Regions from separate parts of the Nitratireductor sp. ATLC21 genome, predicted to be linked through region 3. Evidence: riboswitches for the same ligand, from Rfam matches in the RefSeq annotation. Region 3 holds a riboswitch; each other region holds the start of a gene.
What was found. Region 3 has a riboswitch for cobalamin ahead of cobW (cobalamin biosynthesis protein CobW). Riboswitches for the same ligand answer to the same signal wherever they lie in the genome.
Positions count from the first base shown of each region.

Region 1: linked by a shared signal. The riboswitch ahead of AC2CHD_RS04910 (TonB-dependent receptor plug domain-containing protein) and the one ahead of cobW (cobalamin biosynthesis protein CobW) in region 3 are both predicted to bind cobalamin.
Region 2: linked by a shared signal. The riboswitch ahead of AC2CHD_RS08035 (LLM class flavin-dependent oxidoreductase) and the one ahead of cobW (cobalamin biosynthesis protein CobW) in region 3 are both predicted to bind cobalamin.

Region 1 covers NZ_JBXUOU010000001.1:1,004,535-1,012,117, forward strand. The annotation lists gene AC2CHD_RS04895 (ABC transporter permease) at 1-17, opposite strand, end outside; gene AC2CHD_RS04900 (ABC transporter permease) at 30-1,067, opposite strand; gene AC2CHD_RS04905 (ABC transporter substrate-binding protein) at 1,151-2,803, opposite strand; cobalamin riboswitch at 3,080-3,286, shown strand; gene AC2CHD_RS04910 (TonB-dependent receptor plug domain-containing protein) at 3,413-5,266, shown strand; gene AC2CHD_RS04915 (ABC transporter substrate-binding protein) at 5,266-6,135, shown strand; gene AC2CHD_RS04920 (FecCD family ABC transporter permease) at 6,111-7,112, shown strand; gene AC2CHD_RS04925 (ABC transporter ATP-binding protein) at 7,112-7,583, shown strand, end outside.
Region 2 covers NZ_JBXUOU010000002.1:65,997-73,579, reverse strand. The annotation lists gene AC2CHD_RS08055 (O-antigen ligase family protein) at 1-833, opposite strand, end outside; gene AC2CHD_RS08050 (ABC transporter ATP-binding protein) at 1,025-1,816, opposite strand; gene AC2CHD_RS08045 (FecCD family ABC transporter permease) at 1,813-2,982, opposite strand; gene AC2CHD_RS08040 (ABC transporter substrate-binding protein) at 3,004-3,993, opposite strand; gene AC2CHD_RS08035 (LLM class flavin-dependent oxidoreductase) at 3,990-5,048, opposite strand; cobalamin riboswitch at 5,207-5,403, opposite strand; gene AC2CHD_RS08030 (ornithine cyclodeaminase family protein) at 5,514-6,449, opposite strand; gene AC2CHD_RS08025 (TRAP transporter large permease) at 6,458-7,583, opposite strand, start outside.
Region 3 covers NZ_JBXUOU010000004.1:190,973-198,555, reverse strand. The annotation lists gene cobO (cob(I)yrinic acid a,c-diamide adenosyltransferase) at 1-287, opposite strand, end outside; gene cobU (bifunctional adenosylcobinamide kinase/adenosylcobinamide-phosphate guanylyltransferase) at 289-795, opposite strand; gene AC2CHD_RS18890 (HupE/UreJ family protein) at 811-1,431, opposite strand; cobalamin riboswitch at 1,467-1,665, opposite strand; cobalamin riboswitch at 1,726-1,927, shown strand; gene cobW (cobalamin biosynthesis protein CobW) at 2,101-3,138, shown strand; gene cobN (cobaltochelatase subunit CobN) at 3,143-6,475, shown strand; gene cobG (precorrin-3B synthase) at 6,472-7,583, shown strand, end outside.

The DNA of each region.
Region 1 (7,583 bases), on a different contig from region 3:
AGGGTTTCTACCTGCATCGCGCGGCCTCCCTAATGCACGCGAATGCGCGGGTTGAGATAGGCATAGCCCACATCCGAAATGAGCTGGGTGGACAGGACGACGAAGACCGACACCAGAGAACAGCCTAAAAGCAGATCGATGTCGTTGTTGCTGGCCGCCTCCACCAGCGTGAAGCCAAACCCCTGATAGCGGAACATCACTTCCACGATGACGACACCCGTCAGAAGCCAGGGGAACTGCAGCATGATGACGGTGAAGGGGGCGATCAGCGCATTGCGCAGCGCGTGCTTGATCACCACGGCGCGAAAGCCCAGCCCCTTGAGGCGGGCAGTGCGGATATATTGCTGCGTCATCACCTCCACCATGGAGGCCCGTGTCATGCGCGCGATATAGCCGATGCCGTAAATCGCCATCGTCATCACCGGCAGGGTGAAATTGTAGAAGGAAATGCCCTGGCGCGTGGCTGTCGCGGCCGAACCGTTCAACCATCCCAGCCATGAGGCGAATATGACCGCAAAGATCACGCCGGACACATATTCCGGTGTTGCCGTGGTGGCGATCGAGGCGACGGAGAGTGTTCGGTCCGTTCGCGTCCCCTCCCGCATCCCCGCGAGGACGCCGATCAAAAGTGCGACGGGAACCATCACCACCATGACCCAGAACATCAGGATGCCGGTAGCGCCAAGGGCCGGAAAGAGCTTTTCGGCGACCGGCACCTTGAACTTGGTCGAGCAGCCGAAGTCTCCCTGTAAAATGCCGCCGTAATAGGGCTCGGCCGGTTCATCGCAATAGGAGAACCGTGGCGAAGACACACCGGTTTCCGGATCGACATTCGGCTGCTTCTGCACCACGCCGAGCCACTGGCCGTAGCGCACGAAGAAATTCTGGCGGTACCCGTTCTTCTGAAGCCAACTTTCGAGCTCCGCTGCAGAGGAACGCATGTCGAGCTGGCTGATCGCCAGCTTTTTGAGGTTCGGCTCAAGATTGACCAGAAAGAAAACAACAAGGGTCAGACAAAGCATCGTCAATGCCATGACGCCCAGACGTCTTAGAATAAACCCAAGCACGGTTTCCCCTTCCCCCGTTTGCGGAGGTTGTTATTGATTGCCTGCGCAAAAGGGGGCCTCGTGGCCCCCTTTCTGGTTCAGTCTTAGCCCTCGTCGAGCCAGACCTTTTCCAGATCGATCTCGAAGGTCTGGTGCATGCCGTGATTTTTCACGGCCTCCACGGAATGGTTGTAAAGCTTGCGCCAATAGGGTTGTAGGATGATGCCCGAACTCTGAATGATCTCCTCGATCTTCTTCATCACCTCGCGGCGATTGTCGGGATCAGGAATGGCCAGCGCCTCCTCGATCAGCTTGTCGAGTTCCGGGTTGGAATAGGCGGATTCGTTCCACGCCTCGCCGGTGCGATAGGCGAGTGCCACCACCTGAATGCCCAGCGGGCGCATGTTCCAGTTGGTCATGGAGAAGGGATACTTCGTCCAGTCGTTCCAGAAGGTGGAGCCGGGCAGGACCGTGCGCTTCACCTTGAAGCCGGCCTCGCGCAACTGGGCGGCGATGGCGTCGCCCGTGTTCTTGTGCCAGTCCTCGTCCACGGTAATGAGCTCGTGCTCATAGTCCATTTGGCCGGCTTCCTCCATCAGGGCCTTGGCTTCGTCCAGATTGCGCTTGAGCTTCGGCAGCTCTGCATATTCGGGATGGATCGGGCAAACATGGTGGTTCTCGGCCACCTCGCCGGCATTGTTGTAACCAAGCGCCAGCACGGTCGTGTTGTCGACGGCGCGCTGCAGCGCCCGGCGCACCTTCTCGTCGTCATAGGGCGCGTTGTCGACATTGGTGCGCGCCACGATGGTTGTCGCCGTAGTGACCTCGGATTTCACCAGTCCGAGTGAATCCAGAATGTCGACGAAATCGGCGGTGGTCTCGTAGTTCGTGTGGATTTCTCCGGATTCAAAGGCGCTGACGGTCGCGGACGGATCCGTGCCGTAGTCGATGAACTCGATACCATCGAGATAGGCCTCGCCGCCCCACCATTTGCCGTCGGCCCGCTTCTTCAGCTCCACCCGGTTGCCGACCTCATAGGACACGAGTTCAAACGGACCGGTCCCGATGGGATTTGCAACGAAATCGCGACCCGTTTCATCAAAACTTGGGTGAACAATAAGGGCCGGATAGTCCGACATGCCCGGAATGATCGAAATATCCGGTGCCGACAGGTTGAGCTTCACCGTCATGTCGTCGACCTTTTCGATCGCGCCCTCGCGCGCCTTCTTGGTCTCCGGATCGACGAGCGAAGCCATGCGGGCCGGCATGGAATTGCCTTCCACGGTCTGATCGCACCAGCGGTTGAAGTTGTAGATCACGTCATCCGCGGTGAAGGCGTCGCCATTGTTCCAGGTCACGCCCGGCCGCACGTGAAGAATGTACTCAGTCGCGTCCTCGTTGACTTCCCAGCTTTCGAGGAGCTTGCCCTCAAAGGTGAAATCGCGCGTGTACTTTACCAGCGGCTCAAGCGTCTGGCGCATGGCGTTGGCGATCTCCGACCAGTCGGCCGTGCGTGGATCTTTCGGATCCTTGATGAACATCGCCACACGCAGCGTACCGCCTTTTTTCGGCTCCTGCGCCATTGCGTGTGTGGGGGCTGCGAGCCCCAGCATGCCGTAGGCGGTTGCTGTCGATGCGCCGAGCGCACTTGCGAGCGCAAGAAACTCTCGCCGGTCCATTCTGCCGGCACGTGCCTCATTCGCCATGTCGGCGACGTGTGCCGGCACATTCTCGCCATTGCTCTTGAAAAACGTCATCGACGCACTCCCATTATTTACCGTTTTCGGTTCGCCGTTAGCATTTCCCATCCCGACCCCGATGTCAAAATTGCCTCGAGGTTGGAGGAGGGAATTCTGCAACTTTTTCGACAAACCCAATGACGGATTTGCGACAGCATTGCCGCAAAAATTACATGAAGAGCCGATTTCGCAACAAGAGATGCGTTTCGTTGCTGCCAAACCCTGACGTCAGGAGTCACGTTCCAGGGATCTGCGCCAACCTTGCGATTGACGCTGTCACGGCCAGTTGCTAAGCGATTTCGGTTCGCTTGAGGTGCTCTGGCAGGGTGTTCATCCGCCAGAGAAAAGGGAACACGGAACGGTCGTTTCGAACCGAAGCCGTGGCTGCTCCCGCAACTGTGAGCGCAGAGGCTCCTCGAATGCCACTGGGTGCAAGGCCCGGGAAGGCGAGGAAGCCAGTGAAGCGCGAGCCAGGAAACCTGCCTCAGGCCGTCACCGACCGGATGCGGGACGCTTCCGGGGCTGTGTTTCTCGCAGTGGTGGCGATTGTCATCGCTGGCGGGGAGACCGAACTCAGGCGTCTGTCGCTCTCCAGCACACCTAAGAACCTGGTCCTGGAGCACACGCATGCATTCACGCCGACACCGAAATTCTATCCTGTCCAGCACGACCGCACTGATACTTGGCTTCTCCGCGCTCACCACGCAGGCCGAGGACTTTGAGCTCGACACCCTGGTCATCACCCCCAGCCGCACGCCCACAGAGGCGTCCAAAGTGGGCTCGACCGTGGAAATCATCGAGCGCGATGAGATCGAGGAACAGTCTTTGCCACTGGTACAGGATTATCTCAATCAACTGCCTGGTCTCAATCTCTCCCCGAATGGCGGTCCGGGCAACACCACCACGCTGATCATGCGCGGCCTTCGCGGGCAGTATGTAAAGACGCTCTTCGAGGGCATCGATATTTCGGAGGTTTCGGGCCCCACCGTGCAGTCCGCCTATGGTCATCTTCTCTCCGGCGGCATTGGGCGGATCGAAGTTCTGAAAGGCTCGCAGAGCACGCTCTATGGCTCCGATGCAATTGCCGGCGTGGTCAATCTCTCGACGCTTGGCGGCATTCCGCAGGGCATCGAACACGGCATTCATGTCGAAGGCGGGTCGCGCAAAACCGGCTTTGGCAATTACACGCTGACGGGCGGTTTCGACCGCGGCGAGTTTGGCCTTTCTCTATCTGGCTTCACCACCGATGGCTTTTCAATGGCGTCATCCGGTGTTGAAGATGATGGGTACACCAATCTGACCGGGACATTCAGCGGCCGATACGAGATCAGCGACGATCTGGCCGTCTTCGCCAGCGGGCTTTTGTTGAATGGTTCAACGGAGACGGATGATGGGTATCCCATCGCTGACAGCCCGGCGAATGGCACGTTTCGACAGGCAGCCGGGCGGGTTGGTGCCGAATTCTCTCTGTTTGACGGGCAATTGAACAACACGGTGTCCGCGCAGATATCCGATACTGCCCGCGAAAGCACCAGCGGCTTCGGTTCCACCTCAACCTTTGACGGATTGCGCTACAAGCTGGATTATCTCGGTTCTCTGGAAATCTCTCCCCAATTGACGCTCAATTTCGGCGCGGATTGGGAGCGTCAGACCGCCCTTACCGCAAGTGTCGATAAAAACGTTTCGATGGGCGGCGGCTGGATCGACGCGATCTACAGCCCGTTTGACGCGCTGACTTTGACAGCGGGCCTCCGCCACGACGAACACAGCACCTTCGGCGGTCACACATCCTGGCGTGCCACCGGCTCCTACGAATTTGCCAGCACCGGAACCCGTTTCCACTCCTCGGTCGGAACGGGTTATCGCGCGCCGAGCCTCTATGAGCTCTACGCACCATTCTATGGCAATATCAACCTGAAGCCAGAAACCAGCATCGGCTTTGATATTGGTGTCGAACAGCGTTTTCTGGATGACAGGCTCGTCACCGACCTCACCTTCTTCATGATCGATGTCGAGGACTATATCGGCTACCACCCGGTCACCTATCAGAACATCCAGACCGATGGCGTGGTGAAAACGCGCGGCGTGGAGGCGTCCTTTGCCTACGCGGCAACCGACTGGCTCGACCTGCGTGGCGCTTACACCTACACGAAAGCAACACAGACCGACGGACTGCGGGAAGTGCGCATCCCGAAGCACGACATCGCCCTCGGCGCCACCATCCGTCCAGCCGAACGCTGGGAGATCGGAGCAACGGCGAAAATCGCTCTCGATACGGTGGACGGTTATGTCGACGGCCCGCGCTCGGCGCTGGATGACTACGTTCTTCTCAACGCGAAAATCGCCTACAAGCCGAACGAAAACACGGAACTCTATCTGAGAGGCGAAAACCTGCTCGATCAGAAATATGAAGTCGTTCAGGGCTATGGCACACCCGGCTTCGGCGTGTTTGCCGGCTTCCGGGCAAAGTTCGCTCCCTGATGTTGAAGCGCCGGAAACGCCTCCCCTGCCTTTCCGGCCTTGTTCTTCTGGCCGGCGCGCTGCTTGTCGCGCCGGTCGAAGCCATGCCGAAACGGGTCATGTCGCTCAATCTGTGCACTGACCAGCTTGCCATGACATTGGCAGAACCTGGCCAGCTGGTGTCCGTCTCTTTTCTGGCGCGCGAACCGAGCCTCTCCATGCTGCATGAGAAAGCGCAGGGCTACCCGGTCAATCACGGGCTTGCAGAAGAAGTGTTTCTGGAAAATCCCGACCTGGTCGTCACCGGCACTTACTCATTGCACAACACCACCGCGCTGCTGAAACGTCTCGGCTTTCATGTCGAAGAGTTTTCCTTCGCGCAGACACTTGAAACCATTCCCGGTGAAATCCGGCGCATGGGTGCGCTCATCGGACAGGAGAAAAAAGCCGAAACCATAGCAAACGATTTCACCAGCGAACTCAAAGCGATTGCCGCCAGACATTGCGGCAAGCACCCGACGATGATCGCCTATGATCAGAATGGCATCGCCTCGGGGCGCGGCACGCTGGCCGATTCCGTGATGCGGGCTGCGGGCTTTGTCAATCTTGCCGCCGAAATGGGCATCGTTGGCGTAGCACCCTTTCCGCTTGAGCAGGTGATCGCCGCACAACCTGATGTCATCAACATGAGCACACCTCAGACGGCGCCAACGCTTGGAGAATACGTACCACGTCATCCCGCCATAGCCGCTCTTCCGCAGACGCGCGTCGGCGCATTCGTGCCTGAAGGCTCTCTGTCTTGCGGAACGCCCCTGGTGATCAAAGCCGTGCGGGCATTGGCAGCGCTCCGCTCCACGATGGCCCCCTGCCCCGAAAGCGCCGCGCCATGAGGCTTTCCATATCGCTTACACTCCTGGCTCTCGCGCTTTTCGTCGTGTCGCTATTGGTTGGCCCAGCTGAACTGTCCATAGGAGATAGCGTTGCCGGGCTTTTTGCTGGCGGAGGAGAGGCAGCGGCCATCATCATGCGCGAAATTCGCCTGCCGCGCGCCATTCTTGGTCTCGCCATCGGCATTTCACTCGGGCTTTCCGGCGCGGTGCTTCAGGGGTTTTTGCGCAATCCGCTGGCCGAACCCGGCGTGATCGGCGTGTCCTCCATGGCAGCGCTCGGAGCGGTGCTGGTCTTCTACTCGGGGCTTGCCGGAAGCTCGCTCTACGCCCTCCCCGCCGGTGCGCTGTTCGGCGCACTCCTCGCAGTTCTCATCTTGCTTGCGATCGCCGCCCGCCAGGGCTCAACGCTTACACTTATTCTGGCGGGCGTTGCGCTCTCCAGTCTCGCAGGAGCGCTTACCTCACTCGTTCTCAACCTGTCGCCCAACCCTTTTGCCTCCTACGAGATCATCTTCTGGCTGCTCGGGTCTCTCAAAGACCGGTCCATGGAATTTGTGGCGATCGCCTTGCCGCTGATGGCTGTGGGCTGGTTCCTGATTTCGCTCTCAGCCCGCGCGATAGACGCGCTTTCACTTGGGGAGGAAGCAGCCTCCAGTCTCGGGATTCATATGGGCCGCGCACGCTTCATGATTGTAGCCGGTGTCGCACTCTCCGTCGGTGCGGCCACTGCAGTGAGCGGCACGATCGGCTTCATCGGCCTGGTTGTGCCTCATCTTATCCGCCCGCTCACCAACAGGATGCCAAGCAGTCTCCTGTTACCGGCCGGCCTTGGCGGCGCAGCATTGCTCCTCGCGGCAGACATCGCCGCGCGGATCGTTCTGCCAGCCGGCGAGCTCAATGTCGGCGTTCTGACGGCGCTTATCGGCGCGCCGTTCTTCCTGTGGCTCGTTGTCCGCGCCCGCCGGGAGATGCTGTGATGAACCTCCAGGTCAAAAATCTGAGCGTAGTACTTGGAAAGAGGCAGGTCCTTGATGCCATCAGGTTCGATTTTGAACCTGGACAGGTGATCGGTCTACTGGGGCCGAATGGCGCCGGTAAATCCACGCTCATGCGCGCGCTCAACGGGCACATAGCCGCCGCGGGCGCCATGCAGCTCGGCGAACACGATCTCGCGGCGATCGGCCCAGCCCAACGCGCCCGCCTCATCGCCTATCTGCCGCAGCAGAGAACCATAGGCTGGCGTCTGTCCGTGCGCGATCTGGTGGCCCTTGGCCGCCTGCCATGGCGAGCCTTCGGTCAGCGTCCGAACGCCCGGGACGAATCCGCAATCGCCCGCGCCATGGCAATGGCAGACATTGCACCGCTTGCCGACCGGGTCGCAACGGAGCTGTCGGGCGGCGAGCAGGCTCGCGTACTGATGGCGCGTGCAATCGCGCAGGAAACACCGC
Region 2 (7,583 bases), on a different contig from region 3:
ACCGGGCCGATAAAGACGATGCCGAGGGTGGCGACCGCTAGCGCACTGACTGCAGTGACCACGAGGAGCGGCACCAGAAACCGGAGACCAAATATGCCAGGCAACGCGATCAGCATCCCCGCCAACGGAACGGTGGCGGTGGTTGTTTTGGACCCGGTGTGGAAGACAAAGACCATCGCCAGAAGAGCCATTAAGCCCCCAGACCAGCGCCATCCGCGTCGCCAAAGATAAAGGCCGGCAAAGGCCAAACCAGCCATTACTGGCCCGGCGATGTTCTTGTGTGTGAAGACGCCCCGCCAAAGGCCGGCATGTTGTGCTTCCAGATCATAGGCCTGATGAACGGCCACGTCGCGCAGAGCGATAACACCGAAGTAGGAAAGGCCGAGGATCACAAAACCCGCACATGCCAGAACACTCGAAAACGCATCCGCATCGCGCGGCAGTGTCAGGACCGCTGCTACCGTGACAATTCCAATGATCGAGAAGGCGACCGTACGGATCGTGTCACTCGGCACCGGAGTGTTGAGGGTGGCAAGACCCACAAACCCCAGAAGCAATAGCCACCAGGGGCTGAGCAGCGAAACAAGCACCCGTCGGTCCACCAGCATCAGAAGTGACACCACGGCGATCCCACCCAGCGCACCGAAACCGAGCTGGTTGACGATGTCACCACCGTCCCCGGCGAGTTGCGCACCAGAAGGCTGAAACGGCCGAAATGAAACCATCAATACCGTGAGCAGCACCGCTGCGATGACAGTTGAGGGCTGACCTGTCGCGACCATACGCGCCAGGGATGACGATCCATGCCAACGCTGTTCTGCAACGCTGTTCATCGCTTCACACATATCCTGTCGGGCGGCGAACCATGCGCGCTGCGCCGTGAAAGGTAGGGAAGTCTTGCTCGTGCGTCATTGTAAAGGCGAAACCTGTTGCGCCTGTTCCATAAAGCGTGGCAGCGCTTAAGACAGCGTTAATTATACCAGGAGTTGGGTCGTCCAATCCAAACCCGGCCAACCCCTCGCACCTATCCAATGGGCGGCGCTGCCGATGGCATGACCCAGACATTTCCCGTCTCCGGATGCCGAGCGATGGTCGCTTCGATGCGGTAGACGCGCCGAAGCAGATCCGATGTGAGAACAGATTCAGGTGTTCCCTCAGCCACCAGATGGCCCTGATCGAGCACACAAAGACGATCGCAGAACATGGCGGCAAGGTTGAGGTCGTGGAGCGCGGCCACCACAGTGGTTTGGAGCCCACGCAAGAAATGCAGGAGCTGGAGCTGGTGGTGAATGTCGAGATGGTTCGTCGGCTCATCAAGCACCAGGATGCTCGGCTGTTGCACCAGGGCTCGTGCAACGAGAACGCGCTGACGTTCGCCACCGGAGAGTGTGCGGAAAGCGCGATCCTGAAACGGAGCCAGCCCCATCAGCGCAATCGCCGCCGCAAGAAGTGCGTGGTCATGGGCCGTATCTGGCTCCAGGAGCTTCTTGTGCGCCGAGCGCCCCATGGCCACCACATCGCGCACCGTTAACGGAAAGTCTGCCGGCATGTCCTGAAGAACGGCACCCACATTGCGCGCTACCCATTCTGTGGGTTGGCGCCAGACGTCCTCCCCATTCACATGGACCGTGCCTGAGGCGGGCTTGTTGATGCGATAAGCGGTCCGCAACAGGCTCGATTTTCCCGCCCCATTCGGTCCGATGAGGCCGACCATCTCGCCTTCGCGAACATGGATCGAGACACGGTCCACCAAAGTTTTTCTGCCGGCTTTGACGGTGACTGACCGCAGATCGAGTGTGCCGGGCCGAACACTCATCGTGAACCGCCCAGTCCACGCGCATCGCGCCGCAGAAGCCAGATGAAGAAGGGACCGCCCGCCAGCGCCGTGACGATCCCGACAGGCAGTTCCAGCGGTGCGATCACCGTCCGGGCGACGAGATCGGCACCAATAGTGAAGCTTGCGCCCAGCAGTGCCACCGCAGGCAATGCGCGTCGATGATCCGCCCCGACAAGAAACCGCACGATGTGCGGCATGATGAGGCCGACAAAACCGATGACCCCGGCCACGGCGACGGTGATGCCGATAAGCGCTGCCGCGAGCACGAACATGGTCTGGCGAAAGCGCTGGACATTGAGGCCGAGCGCCACCGCACTCTCGTCTCCCGCCATCAGGAGGTTGAGCCGTCGGGCCTGCACCAGCATCACGCCCAGCCCAATCGCCAGTGCGGCAAGTGGAACGGGGATCAGTTTCCACTGTGCCGTGCCAAACCCGCCCAGCGTCCAGAAAAGCACCCGTGAGGCAAGCTGCGGATCGGGTGATGTAAGCACGATCAGGCTTGTAAGCGCACTGAGGATCGCGCTCATCGCCACACCGGCCAGCACAAGCCGGGTCGGCGTTATATGTCCGCCCGTTCGCGCCACCCAGAACACAGCAAAGAGCGTGACAAGCCCGCCCAGAAAGGCCGAAATGTGCAGTGTGAACACGCCGAAGCCCAAGAGCCCCCAACGCATCACCACCACCGCTCCCGTTGCCGCACCGGACGAAACACCCAGAATGCTCGGGCCCGCCAGCGGATTGCGCACGATTGACTGGATGGTCATTCCAGTAACACCGAGGCTTGCGCCGACCAGAGCCGCAAGCACGACGCGCGGCATGCGGGTTTGGACAACGATTGTCTCATGGACGGCGCGCCAGTAGGGCTCCACCAGAGTGTCGCCGAGAGCGAGATTGGCAAGGATGGCAACGGCCGTCCCGCCGGGAATGGGCACGGAACCGAGCATCAACCCGGCAACGGCCACACTTGCAAGCAACGTCGCCATAAGGAGAATGACCAGAGCGTAGCTCGAAGCCCCGCCAACCACCGAGGGTGCGACGCTCATTGACCGAATGTTCACCCCATGGGTGGGTGGCGCTGACTGCAATACTGCCAGCAGCGCTTCATGGCTGTCCGGATCGTTCTGCTTCGGGACGGGTGCGTGCATGTTTCGGTTCCGCCCGGCCCGTTAATCGCCCATGCGGTCGGGGTGGAAGGCACGCGCCAGCTTCTCCACCGCATCAATGGAGCTCGGTCCCGGCTGTCCCCAGACGGAATCGATCGTCACGAACCTCTCGCCGGCAATGCCCGGCACACCCTTCACCGTCGGGTTGGCTTTCAGGGTCTCGATCCGGCCCTTGCCCAGTTCGCCGGCCGGATCTCCCACCACCTGCCCGCCAGCGGTTCCGGAATAATAGACCACGATGTAATCGGGCGCGCGCTCGGCAATCTGCTCCCAGGAGACCTGCCCATAACGATTTGCCACGTCGCCAAAGATGTTTTCACCACCGGCCCTAGACACCACGTGCGACAGCATGGTGTTTCCGAGAACAGCACGGGGCGCCGATTCGCCGCCATTGAAGATGAACACCGGCAAGGCCTTCACGCCAGCAAGCTTCTCTTCCACGGCGGAAAGCCGCTCCTCGATGTCGGTGATCAGCGCTTCGCCACGCTCCCGAACGCCGAATATGGCCGCCACGGATCGGATCTCTTCATAGAGCTCATCGAAACCGAATTTTCCAAGATTGCACCCTTCGGTGTTGAGCCGTGTTTTCATGCCCAGATCGTGCAACTGGTCGCGCGTATGACGGCTCTCGCTGAACCCGTCAGGATAGCCGGCATAAACAAAGTCGGCCTCCACCTCGATGAGTTGCTCCGTGGTGGCGACGAGCGGCGACAGCACCGGAACCTGGTTATAGGCTTCCTCATATTGCGGGCTGATCTTCAGGTTTGCCATGTAGGAGGTGCCCGCCATGCGCTCCTCAAGACCAAGGGCAAGCATCAACTCCGTGGCATTGTTGCTGAGCGTCACGGCCCGCGTCGGGGGTGCTTCATAGACTGTGGTGACCCCGCAATTCTCGTCCGTATAAGGAAAACCGGGTTCGCCTGCGAGTGCAGGGGCCGAAATGATGAAGAGGCCTGCGGCAGCAAGCGCGCGGAAACCCGCAATACGGTTCATGAAAAATCTCCTTGGAAAGCCGGCTCATAGGCGGCGTTGTCTGATGTAGATGAAGAGGGCAACTGCCCTTCCAGATGCGGGAGAACCTCTCTGGCGAAGAGCTCCATCCCCTGGAGCGCCACATCGTTGGCGATCAGGCCGTTGGCGCTAAAAAGGCAGCGTATGCTTTGCGATCCCGTGCGTGCGGAAAGCGCCTGCAGTTGTGAATGGCAGTCTTCAGGTGTTCCCGCGATGGTGAAATCGGCCAGCATTTCAGTGCGGCTGCGTGGCTTTGGCGGCTTGAGCCCGCGCGACAGTGCCCGTTCGGCGCGGCGCCTGTTCAGCACCTCCAGGAGTGTGTCGACCCGGTCGTTGGCCTCAGCACGCGTCGGTGCGATCACCAGGTATCGCGAAAGCGAGGAGGCTTTGAGGGCCGCGCGGGACCCGCCATGCCGGTCAAGCGCAGCATGAAGCACGGGCAATTGCCGCGCCTCATTGGGCTCCAGGCTGAGAAGCAGCGGAAAGCCGTGCCGCGCGGCGATGTCGACGGTTTCTTCCGAGACGCCAGCAACATAGATGGGTGGATGCGGCTTCTGAACCGGAGGCGGCCCCACTGCGACATTGGAGAATGTCCATGGACCGCTATCGGCGGAGCAATGTGGCTTTGTCCATGCCTCAATCATGATTCTCAGTGCTTCGCAAAAGCGCGGATGCGCTTCGTCCCGCTCAATCTCCAGCGCGCTGAATGTTGAAGGTTCCGTGCCTCGTCCAATGCCCACATCGATCCGACCGCCGCTCTGAAAGTCGAGCTGCGCGATCTGTTCTGCCAGAAGAAGCGGGTGATAGAGCGGCAGGACGAGGATCGACGTGCCGAACCGCAGGCGCTCGGTCCGCGCCAGAATGTCTGCCCCCAGCAGCAGCGTGGAGGGATAGGGCAGCGTGTCGCGGGAGAAATGGAATTCATTAAACCAGATACCGCCAAAGCCCAGCGCGTCGGCGCGCTCTACGAGGCGCATCAGGGCGGCATGATCGCCCAGCGTCCCTTCGCGGGCGAACCCAGCCAGATCAACGCGCATTCAAGGCACCCCCAGAGAGAAAATCACAAGATCGGGGATCATTTATCCGAAATGGTATAACATATCGAGTCAAATCGAACGTGAAACACCATTTCGTCGCCGGCAAGGCCGTGCCTGCATGCATGCTGGTCCTCCTGCCGGCGCACCTCGTCCGGCGTTCATGGTCAATGCATGAGGCAGGTCTCCTGGCTTGCGGCTCGGACGTTCCCTCCGCCTTCCCGGCTTGCGCCAGTGGCATTGGAAAGAACTTGCCGCTTACAGTTGCGAGGGCAGCCCCGGATTTGATCCCCAAGGGAGATCGCACCGGGTTCCCTTTTCATCCGCAGAATGCGGAACCGCATGCACCAGTGACCCTACCGGCGAAGCGTGCGCAGCGCAACACGCTCAACCATCGGGAAGCGGTTATCCCGCCATGGATTGTCAGCAGGGACAAGCAGGTTCTGCGAAAGAGAAACGATGCGTCAATCAGCCGGCGCGGTCTGCAAGAAGCCGGGCGGTAAACAGATCCAGATGAGCCCCGCCGACATTCTTGCACACGGTAATTTCTTCTTGTGATTGTCGTCCGGTTTTCCGGCCGGCGCAGAGATCAAAGAAATCGGCCTGCACGTCATCCCAGCCAATCACGCCGGCGCGGACCGGACGCGCCAGATCGCCCGCCCCCTCCATGCCCTGCCTCGTGTCGACAAAGATCGTGCCGCGTTTCATGGCATCATCATCCGTTTCGCGCATGTGCGGAAGGTAAGCGCCCACGAGGTCAAGATGGGCACCCGGTTTCAGCAAGCGCCCCTTCACCAGCGGTTCCTCCGCCATGGTGACGCAGGAGATGACGTCGGCCAGGCGGACGGCTTCGTCGAGGTCGTCGACAGCCTCGGCGCTTGTCGGGCCCTCAATCGACAAGGCAAGCGCTTTCGCCCGCTCATGCGTGCGATTCCAAATCAGGACACGCTTTATGCCGGGCCGGGCAGTGCAGTGGGCCTCGATCATATGTGGCGCAAGCCCGCCCGCCCCGACGACCAGCAACGTTTCTACATCCTGCCTTGCCAAAAGCCGAGCGCCCAGGGCGGAATCGGCGGCTGTCTTGCGAAAGGTCATGGCCTCGCCATCGGCGGCCAGAAGGGGGGTACCGGTGCGGGCATCAAACACGCATACGAGGCCCTGCACCGAGGCTTGTGGCGGCGTGAGGGACAGATTCTGAGGGAATACCCCGACCATCTTGACTGCGATGACATCCTTCTGCTGCCAGCCGACAAGGGTCACGAATTTGTTCGCACCGCCGTTCGGCTCGTCCGCAATCAGGTTTGCCGTCTCCGGCATGACGCCGCGGTGCGCCTGTTCGAGCGCATCGATCAAGGAGGCGTAGTCGAGGGTTTCGTGCACGGATTGAGCATCGATGTATCGCATGAGACGTCTCAGAACAGGAGGTTGGGCAGGGCTGTGACCAGCGGCGGAAAGAAGGCCAGAAGAAGCAGAACCGCGATAAGCGCCGCCAGGAACGGTAAGGCCTCGCGGGTGTATTCCTCCACCGAACAACGGGTGATGGCGCAAACCGTATAGAGAACCGTTCCAACCGGCGGCGTCAGCGACCCGATGGTTGTGTTCAAAACGAGGAGCACGCCGAAATGGACGGGATCGATCCCGAGCAGGCGCGTGACCTCGAGAAGCAATGGCGCAAGAATGACGAGCAGCGCCAACCCTTCCAGAACCGTTCCAAGAGCAAGCAACCCCAGCATGATGATCAGAAGGACCACATGCGGATTGTCGGAGACAAGCAATAGCGCACCGACGATCTGCTGGGGAATTTGCTCCAGGGCAAGGATCATCGAAAACACGCTTGCAGAGGCGACGATGAACAGAACGCTGGCAGTGGTGTGGGCGGATTCGCGAAGCAATGCATAAGTATCTCCGAGGCCCATCCCCCGGTAGATGACGAGGCCGACGGCGAACGCATAGATGGCCGCGATCGCGCCCAGCTCCGTGGGTGTGAACCATCCAGTTCGCAAACCGAAGATGAGCATGACAGGCATGGCGAGCGCCCACAGGGCAGCACGGCCACGGCTGAAAACTTCGGTCGCGGGTGCCCTCGTCTCGCGTTCCGGCCGGTATCCGCGGCGCTTGGCAATCAGTCGCACCGTCAGCAACAAAGCGCCCGTGATCAGGAAGGCCGGAACGACCCCACCAAGGAAAAGCCGCCCGATCGAAGTGTTGGTGAGCAAGCCGTAGATGATGAGGCCAATGCTTGGCGGCATGATCGGCGCAATGGCACCGGATGCCGCACTGATGACGGAGGCAAAACCGTTGGAATACCCCTTGTCGCGCATGATCGGAGCAATCGTGCGTGCATCGATGGCTGCGTCGGCATTGGACGATCCAGACATTGCGCCCAGAAACAGCGAGTTCATCACTGCCACCTGCGCCAGACCGCCCCACCAATGCCCCACCAGCGCATTGGCAAAACCATAAAGGCGCTCGGCAATGCCGCCACGGGCCATGGCTGCGCCTGCGACCACGAAGAAGGGGACGGCCAGAAGCGGAAAG
Region 3 (7,583 bases):
CCCATCGTGTGCCAGGAAACCTGATCGCCGAAGGCGGCAAAGGCATCCTTCTCGCCGCAGTGCCAGGCGCCCTTGATGAACTGCACGACACCCACCCGGCGGCCATGGCCAAGCATGCGCAGGGCAAGCCCGAAGGCCGCGGTGGATTTGCCCTTGCCCGGCCCCGTATTGACGATCAGAAGCCCCTTCTCGACCGTCTTGTCGCGCACCTCGGCATCCTGAACCGCCTTGCGTTTGGCCATTTTTGCCTTGTGGCGCTCGGCTTCGTTTGCGTCGATCTCTCGCATGTTACTTCACTTTCATGGGCAGGCCGGCAACCACCAGCGTGACGCTGTCGGCAACGGCGGCGATCCTCTGGTTCAGGAACCCCGCCTCGTCGCGGAAGCGGCGTGCCAGCGCGTTCTCGGGCACGATGCCGTAACCGACCTCATTGGAAACGAGAACCGTGGTTCCTTCTCTCGCGGCAAGGGCTGCAACCAGTCTCTCGGTGGCAGGCTTTGGATCATGGTCGTTCAGCATGAGATTGCTCAGCCACAGGGTCAGGCAATCGACCAGAACCGTTTCGCGGGCCGGCAATTTTTCAAGCACGCCCGGCAGGACGAGCGGGGCGTCGTGTGTCTGCCACGCCCCCTCGCGCCGGGCGCGGTGCATGGCGATGCGCTCGCGCATCTCGTCATCGAAGGCCTGCGCCGTGGCGATGTAGTGCCAGGGCGCGGGTGCGGCCTCGATCAGCCTCTCGGCATGGCGGCTCTTGCCGGAGCGCGCGCCGCCGAGAACGAAATGAAGCGATCGCATCGCTATTTTGCCGGCTCAGCCGACGAGATGCCCGGCAAGGAAGGTCACGCCAACGCCAAGGATGGCGGCACCGGCAAGCCGGGGCTGCATGGCCTCGATGGCCCAGCCGCGCGACTGGACCAGAAAATATGCGCCGAGCGCGATGGCGCTCTGGATTGCGGCGAGGCCGGCGAGATAGGCGATGAGCGGCGTCTCTTCGCTACCGACAATGGCCTCGCCGAAGGCATAGCCATGGAACACGCCGACCACCAGAAACAGCGCGAAGACGAGGATGTGATTCTCCACCGCCCGGCCGCGCGCCAGAAGCCAGCCGCCGGCAAGAACGCTTGCCGCAATGATGATTTCAGCCGCCGGCAGATCGAGCAGCATCAGGTGAAGACCGACGCCGATCAGCGAGCCGGCGACGAACAGAAGCGGCGCGAAAAGGCTCATGCCGGCGACAGCGGCAATGAGGCCGGCAGCGACGATGAAGGCCAGATGGTCAAGCCCGATCACGGGATGGGCGAGCCCTGATACCAGCCCTTCGTAAAGGGTGGTGGGCGTCTGCCCGTCCATGGCGTGATGGGCCCTGGCGCTGGTTGCGAAGAGCGATGAAAAAACGAATGCGGAAAAAATGCGTGCGATACGCGCGGTCATGTCCGGTCCTTTCCCCTCCACCCGAGGGATACGGTGTTTCTTTCATGCTGTCGGCAGGTTTCCTGGCTCACGGGTCGCAGCGTTTTCCAGCCTTCCCAAGGCAAAAAGCCTCAGTGGCGATCAGGAAAATGCTCACCGCTTACAGTTGCGGGGGCAGCCATGGCCTTGGCGCTTGAGCGCCGCACCATGTTCCCTCTGGTCCGCTTGCGCGGAACCGACAGCGGCCCGACCATACAGGAGTCGTCTCTCCCGGCAAACGCTTTCTTCACGCATTGACAGACATGCCAGGCGAGCCATAAATGCGAGGCAGACGGTCCTCTTCCCTCAAGGGAGGAGGCTAAGAGGGAATGCGGTGCGGGCCTTGCCCAATGCCGCAGCTGTCCCCGCAACTGTAAGCGGAGAGCGCACCTGACACGCCACTGGGGCAACGCCCTGGGAAGGCTGGAGAGCGCAGCGACCCGTGAGCCAGGAAACCTGCCGTCTGAAAATGAAATCCTGACCGCCTGGCGGGTGTCCCGGGCAAGGAGTGTGCATTGTGACTGCAGACAGCGCCACCGCGCGCGATCTCCCGACCATTCATGGTGTCTCCGCCAGTACGCGGCCGCGAAAGGCCCGTGCGCCCCTCGCCCGCATCCCCGCATTCACCACACTCCGTCTGAAGGATATCCCATGACCACGAGCTTCAATCGTGTGCCCTGCACCGTCGTGACCGGCTTTCTCGGTGCCGGCAAGACAACGCTCATCCGCAATGTGCTGGAAAACACCAAGGGCAAGCGGCTTGCCATCATCGTCAACGAATTCGGCGATGCGGGCGTCGATGGCGAGGTGCTGAAAAACTGCGGGCTCGACAATTGCCCGGAGGAAAACGTGCTGGAACTGGCCAATGGCTGCATCTGCTGCACCGTGGCCGACGATTTCGTGCCGGCACTTGACCAGATCCTCGCCCGCGAGCCGAAGGTGGATCACATCCTGATCGAGACCTCGGGCCTGGCATTGCCCAAGCCACTTGTGCAGGCCTTCCAGTGGCCGGCGATCAAGAATCGCGTCACCGTCGATGGCGTTATTGCCGTGGTGGACGGGCCGGCGCTGGCGGACGGCCAGGTCGCCTCCGACATGGATGCGCTCGCCGCGCAGCGCGCCGCCGATGATTCGCTCGACCATGACGATCCGGTGGAAGAAGTGTTCGACGATCAGGTGGCCTGCGCCGATCTCATCGTCTTGTCCAAGAGCGACCTTCTGGACGCGGAAGGCAATGAGCGCGCCCGCGCCCGCATCGAAGATCATCTGTCGCGCAATGTGCAGATCGTGCCGAGCGCCCATGGCAAGGTGGACCCGGCGCTGCTGCTCGGTCTCGGTCTCGCGGTGGAAGACGATATCGAGAACCGCAAAACGCATCACGACGACCCACATGACCATGAGCATGACGATTTCGACACATTCATTGTCGATCTGCCGCCGGTGCTGCGCCCCGAAGATCTGGAAGCGCGCGTCAATGCGGCGGTAGGCACCGGCGAGGTGCTGCGCCTCAAGGGTTTTGCGCATGTGAAGGGCAAGCCCATGCGTCTTCAGGTGCAGGCCGTGGGCCCGCGCGTTTCGCATCATTACGACCGCCCGTGGAAGGCCGGTGAAGCTCCCGAAACGCGGCTCGTCGTGATCGGCCTCAAGGGCATCGACCGCGCGCGCATCGAAAGCCTGCTCTCGGCCTGATCCGATGCACATCCTTGCCACCACCACCGCCTCTCTGGACGACCTGATCGAGCCTGTCGATCTGCAACAGTCGCCGGCGGATATGGTGGCGTTGTCGTTTACCGACAGCGATCTGGCGGGGATCGCCTCTGCGTGGCAGGCGAACCGCGAGGCCCTGCCCTCGCTGCGCCTTGCCGCCTTGCGTGACCTCAGACACCCCATGTCGGTCGATCTGTGGATCGACAACACGGCAGCGCACGCCCGCACCATTCTGGTGCGGGTGCTTGGGGGCTATGAGTGGTGGCGCTATGGCTGCGACCGGCTGGCGGAACTTGCGCGAGACAAGGACATCGCGCTGGCGCTGCTGCCGGGCGAATGCCATCAGGACGACCCGCGCCTTGCCGAGCGCTCCACCGTTTCGGCTGAAGCGCGCGCGGCGCTGCTTGCGTGCTTCCGCGAGGGCGGGCCGGACAATATGCGCGCGCTGACCATGCAGATGGCGCGCCTTGCGGGGCGGGAGCTCGAAGCGCCGGAAGCCAAACCGGTCGCCAAGGCAGGCTTCTATGCGCCGGGCCATGGCATCGTGGAGGCGGGCTTCTTTGCCGCGCAGCCCGGCAGGGCAATCGTTCCCATTCTCTTCTACCGCTCCATGCTGCTTGCCAGCGATGTCGCGCCCATCGACGCGCTGGTGGAGGCGCTTGAGGAACAGGGCGTGTGCGCCGCGCCGGTGTTCGTTTCCAGCCTGCGTGACCCGGTTGCCCCCGGTTTCGTGCGGGATGCCGTAGAGACGTTGAAGCCTGAGGCGCTCATCACCGCGACGGCGTTTTCCAGCGGCGCGGAGCCCGGCGAAAAAACACTGTTCGACCGCTTTGGTGTGCCGGTTTTTCAGGTGGTCACCGCCACCACGCGGCGCGAAGCGTGGCAGGAAGGCCAGCGCGGTCTCGCGCCTGCGGACCTCGCCATGCATGTGGTGCTGCCGGAACTCGATGGCCGGCTGATGGCCGGTGCGATTTCCTTCAAGGACGAGGCAGCGCTGGACGAAGGGCTTTCCTTCGGCGTTCAGCGCAACCGGCCCGAACCGGAGCGCATAAGGCAGGTCGCGGCAAGGATCGCCGCGTTTCTGAAACTCGGCCGCACACCGGCGGCGGAGCGCCGCATTGTCGTTCTCATCCCGGATTATCCGAGTGCGCCCGGGCGCACCGGCTATGCGGTGGGGCTCGACGTGCCATCGAGCGTGCTTGCCATGCTGCATGACCTCGGTGAAGCGGGTTATGCGGTTTCTGATGTTCCGGAGACTCCAAGGGCGCTGATGCAGCGGCTTGAACAGCCATCGGAAGCGCTTTCGCTGGATGAATACCGGCAGGCCTTCGATGCGCTGCCCGAAGAGGCGCGCGAAACACTGCTCGCCACATGGGGACCGGCGGAAGACGATGCGGAAGATGACTTCTTTCCGTTCCGCGCGGCGCGATTTGGAAATGTCACCGTGGCGCTTGCGCCCGACCGGGGGCGCTCGGCGGACCGGCGCGTGGATTATCACGACCCGACGCTTGCGCCGCGCCATGCGCTTGTCGCCTTCGGTCACTGGATGCGGGAGGCGCTTGATGCGCATGCGCTGATCCATGTGGGTGCGCATGGCACGCTGGAATGGCTGCCGGGCAAGACCGTGGCGCTGACGGAAACCTGTTTTCCGGAGATCGTGGCTGGTGCGCTGCCGGTGGTCTATCCCTTCATCGTCAGCAATCCGGGCGAAGCCGCGCAGGCCAAGCGCCGCATTGGCGCGGTGACGCTTGGGCATCTGACGCCGCCACTGGCGGGCGCAGGGTTCTCGCAGGATCAGCAGGAACTGGAACGGCTGGTGGATGAATATGCGCAGGCCGACGGGCTGGACCGCCGCCGCCGCGACCGGCTGGCGCAGCTGATCGTGGAAACCGCCGAGCGGACGGGCCTCACCCGCGATGCCGGCGTTGAGGACACGGGCGACACGGATGCAGCGCTGATGCAGATCGATGCCTGGCTTTGCGATCTGAAAGATTTCGCCATCAAGGACGGGCTGCACATTTATGGCCGGGGCAGCGGCATGGATGAAGCGCCCGAACGACGCGCCTGCGCGGAGAGCGAGAAGCGTGCGCTTCTGGCCGCACTCGATGGCCGGCACATCGCGCCCGGCCCCTCCGGCGCACCGGCGCGGGGGCGCACCGATGTTCTGCCGACCGGCCGCAACATCTTCACCGCCGATCCGCGCACCCTGCCGACGCCAACCGCAACCGCACTTGGCAGAAACGCGGCGGATGAGGCCGTGCGCGGCTATCTGCAGGAGCATGGCGACTGGCCGCGCTCGCTGGTGATCGACCTGTGGGGCAGCGCCAGCCTGCGCACTGGTGGCGAGGAGATCGCACAGGGGCTGGCGCTGATGGGCTGCCGCCCGCAATGGGATCAGGCGACCGGCCGTGTGACGGGCATCGAAGTTTTGCCGCCGGCCAGCCTTGGCCGCCCGCGCATCGACGTGACGTGGCGCATTTCCGGCCTGTTCCGCGACATGTTCCCCACCCAGATCGCGCTTCTCGATACGGCGGTTGCCGCCGTGGCCGCGCGCGACGAGGACGACAGCGAAAACCCGTTAGCCGCCGCCGCCCGAAAAGCCGGCAAAGCGCCGGCGCGCATTTTCGGCTCGGCTCCCTGCACTTATGGCGCGGGGCCGGAAGAAAAGCTCGCGCGCGGCGACTGGCAGGAACGCACCGAGCTGGGCGAAGCCTATCTCGCCGCCGGGGCCTATGCCTTCGGCGGTGCGGAGGGCGAAGGCCGGCTGGAAGACGGCGCGTTTGCGAGGCAGGTCGCCGATGCCGACATGCTCATCCACACCGGCGACGATGCCGGGCGCGACATTCTCGAAGGTTCGGCGGATGTGGCCTTTATCGGCGGGTTCGCGGCGGCGGTGGAAGCGCTGGGCGGCAAGGCCGATCTGGTGGTGCTCGACACGACCGATCCGGAGCGCCCGCGCGCCCGCTCTCTGGCGCAGGCCATTGCCCGCACCGTGCGCGCGCGTGCCGTCAATCCACGCTTCATCGAAGGCCAGTTGCGCCACGGCCCGCGCGGTGCTGCGGAACTGACGGAAACGGTGGACCGGCTGATCGGCTTTGCGGAGACCACGGATGCGGTTTCAGGCAACCTGATCGATGCCGTGTTCGATGCCTATCTCGGTGATGAGCGTGTGCGTGATTTTCTTCTGGCGGAAAACCCCGCCGCGGCGCATGCGATGGCGGAACGGTTTTACGCCGCCCGCAAACGCGGCCTGTGGCACCCCCGCCGCAATTCCGTCGATGCCGATCTCGCCGCACTTCTTGCGGAGGCGACAGCATGACGATGCGGCGCGGCGCTTGCCCCACACTCTCCGCCCCCATGAAGACCGGCGACGGGCTGCTCGCGCGGATTGCGCCGGCCCATGGCGCGCTGACGCCTGAAAAACTCGCGGGCATCGCCCGCGCCGCGCGCCGTCATGGCAACGGAATTCTGGAAGTGACCGCGCGTGGAAAATTGCAGATACGCGGACTGACGGCCCAAAGCACGCCCCTGTTTGCCACGGAAATCAACGCGCTCGATCTTGGTCCCGTCGATGGCTTCGCGGTGGAAACGGGACCGCTTGCGCCGGCCCAGCCGCTTGCAGAGCAGATCAATGCGCATGTGACAGAGTGTGGTTATGCTGCGTTGCTCGCGCCAAAGGTATCCGTCACGGTCGATTGCGGCGGCGCACTGAATCTCGATGCGATCAGCGCCGACACAAAGCTCATCATGACAGACGACGGGCAATGGCTGATCGGCATCGGCGGCAATGGCGCGACCGCGCATTGGCTGGGTGCGGGGGATGAACGTATGGCAGGCGACAGGGCGCTCGCCATTCTCGACCTCCTGGCGCAGACCGGCGGACGCGCGCGCGATTTCACGCCTGAGGAAACGAACGCGCTGAGCGCCGGGCTTGAGCCGGTGAAGACACATGCGCCACGCGCCGATGCGGCACCGGTCGGCCCGTTCGCCATGGCAGGCGGGGAAAACGCGCTGGGCATCGCCCTGCCCTTCGGCCAGGTCGCAGCGGAAGCGCTGGTGGCGCTCTGCGAGGCTGTATCCGATGCAAGGGAAATTCGCCTTGCGCCGCGTAGCGGCCTGCTGGTGATCGGGCTCGATGAGCCCCGGCAGGAAAAGCTGTTGCGGGCGGCTGAGGCTCTGGGCTTTGTCACGTCCGGGCGTGATCCGCGTCTTTCCATAGCGGCCTGCGCCGGCGCGCCGGCATGCGCCTCGGCGCGGTTCGATGCCAAGGCGCTTGCCGCCGAGGCGGCTGCGGCGGGTCTGCCCGATGGCCCGTTCCGCCTCCACCTTTCGGCCTGCGAAAAACGTTGCGCCCAGCCCACGGGCTCCGTGGTGAACCTGATCGCGGCTGAGGGTTGCTGCACCCTTTCCTCCGTTGGCACAAAACC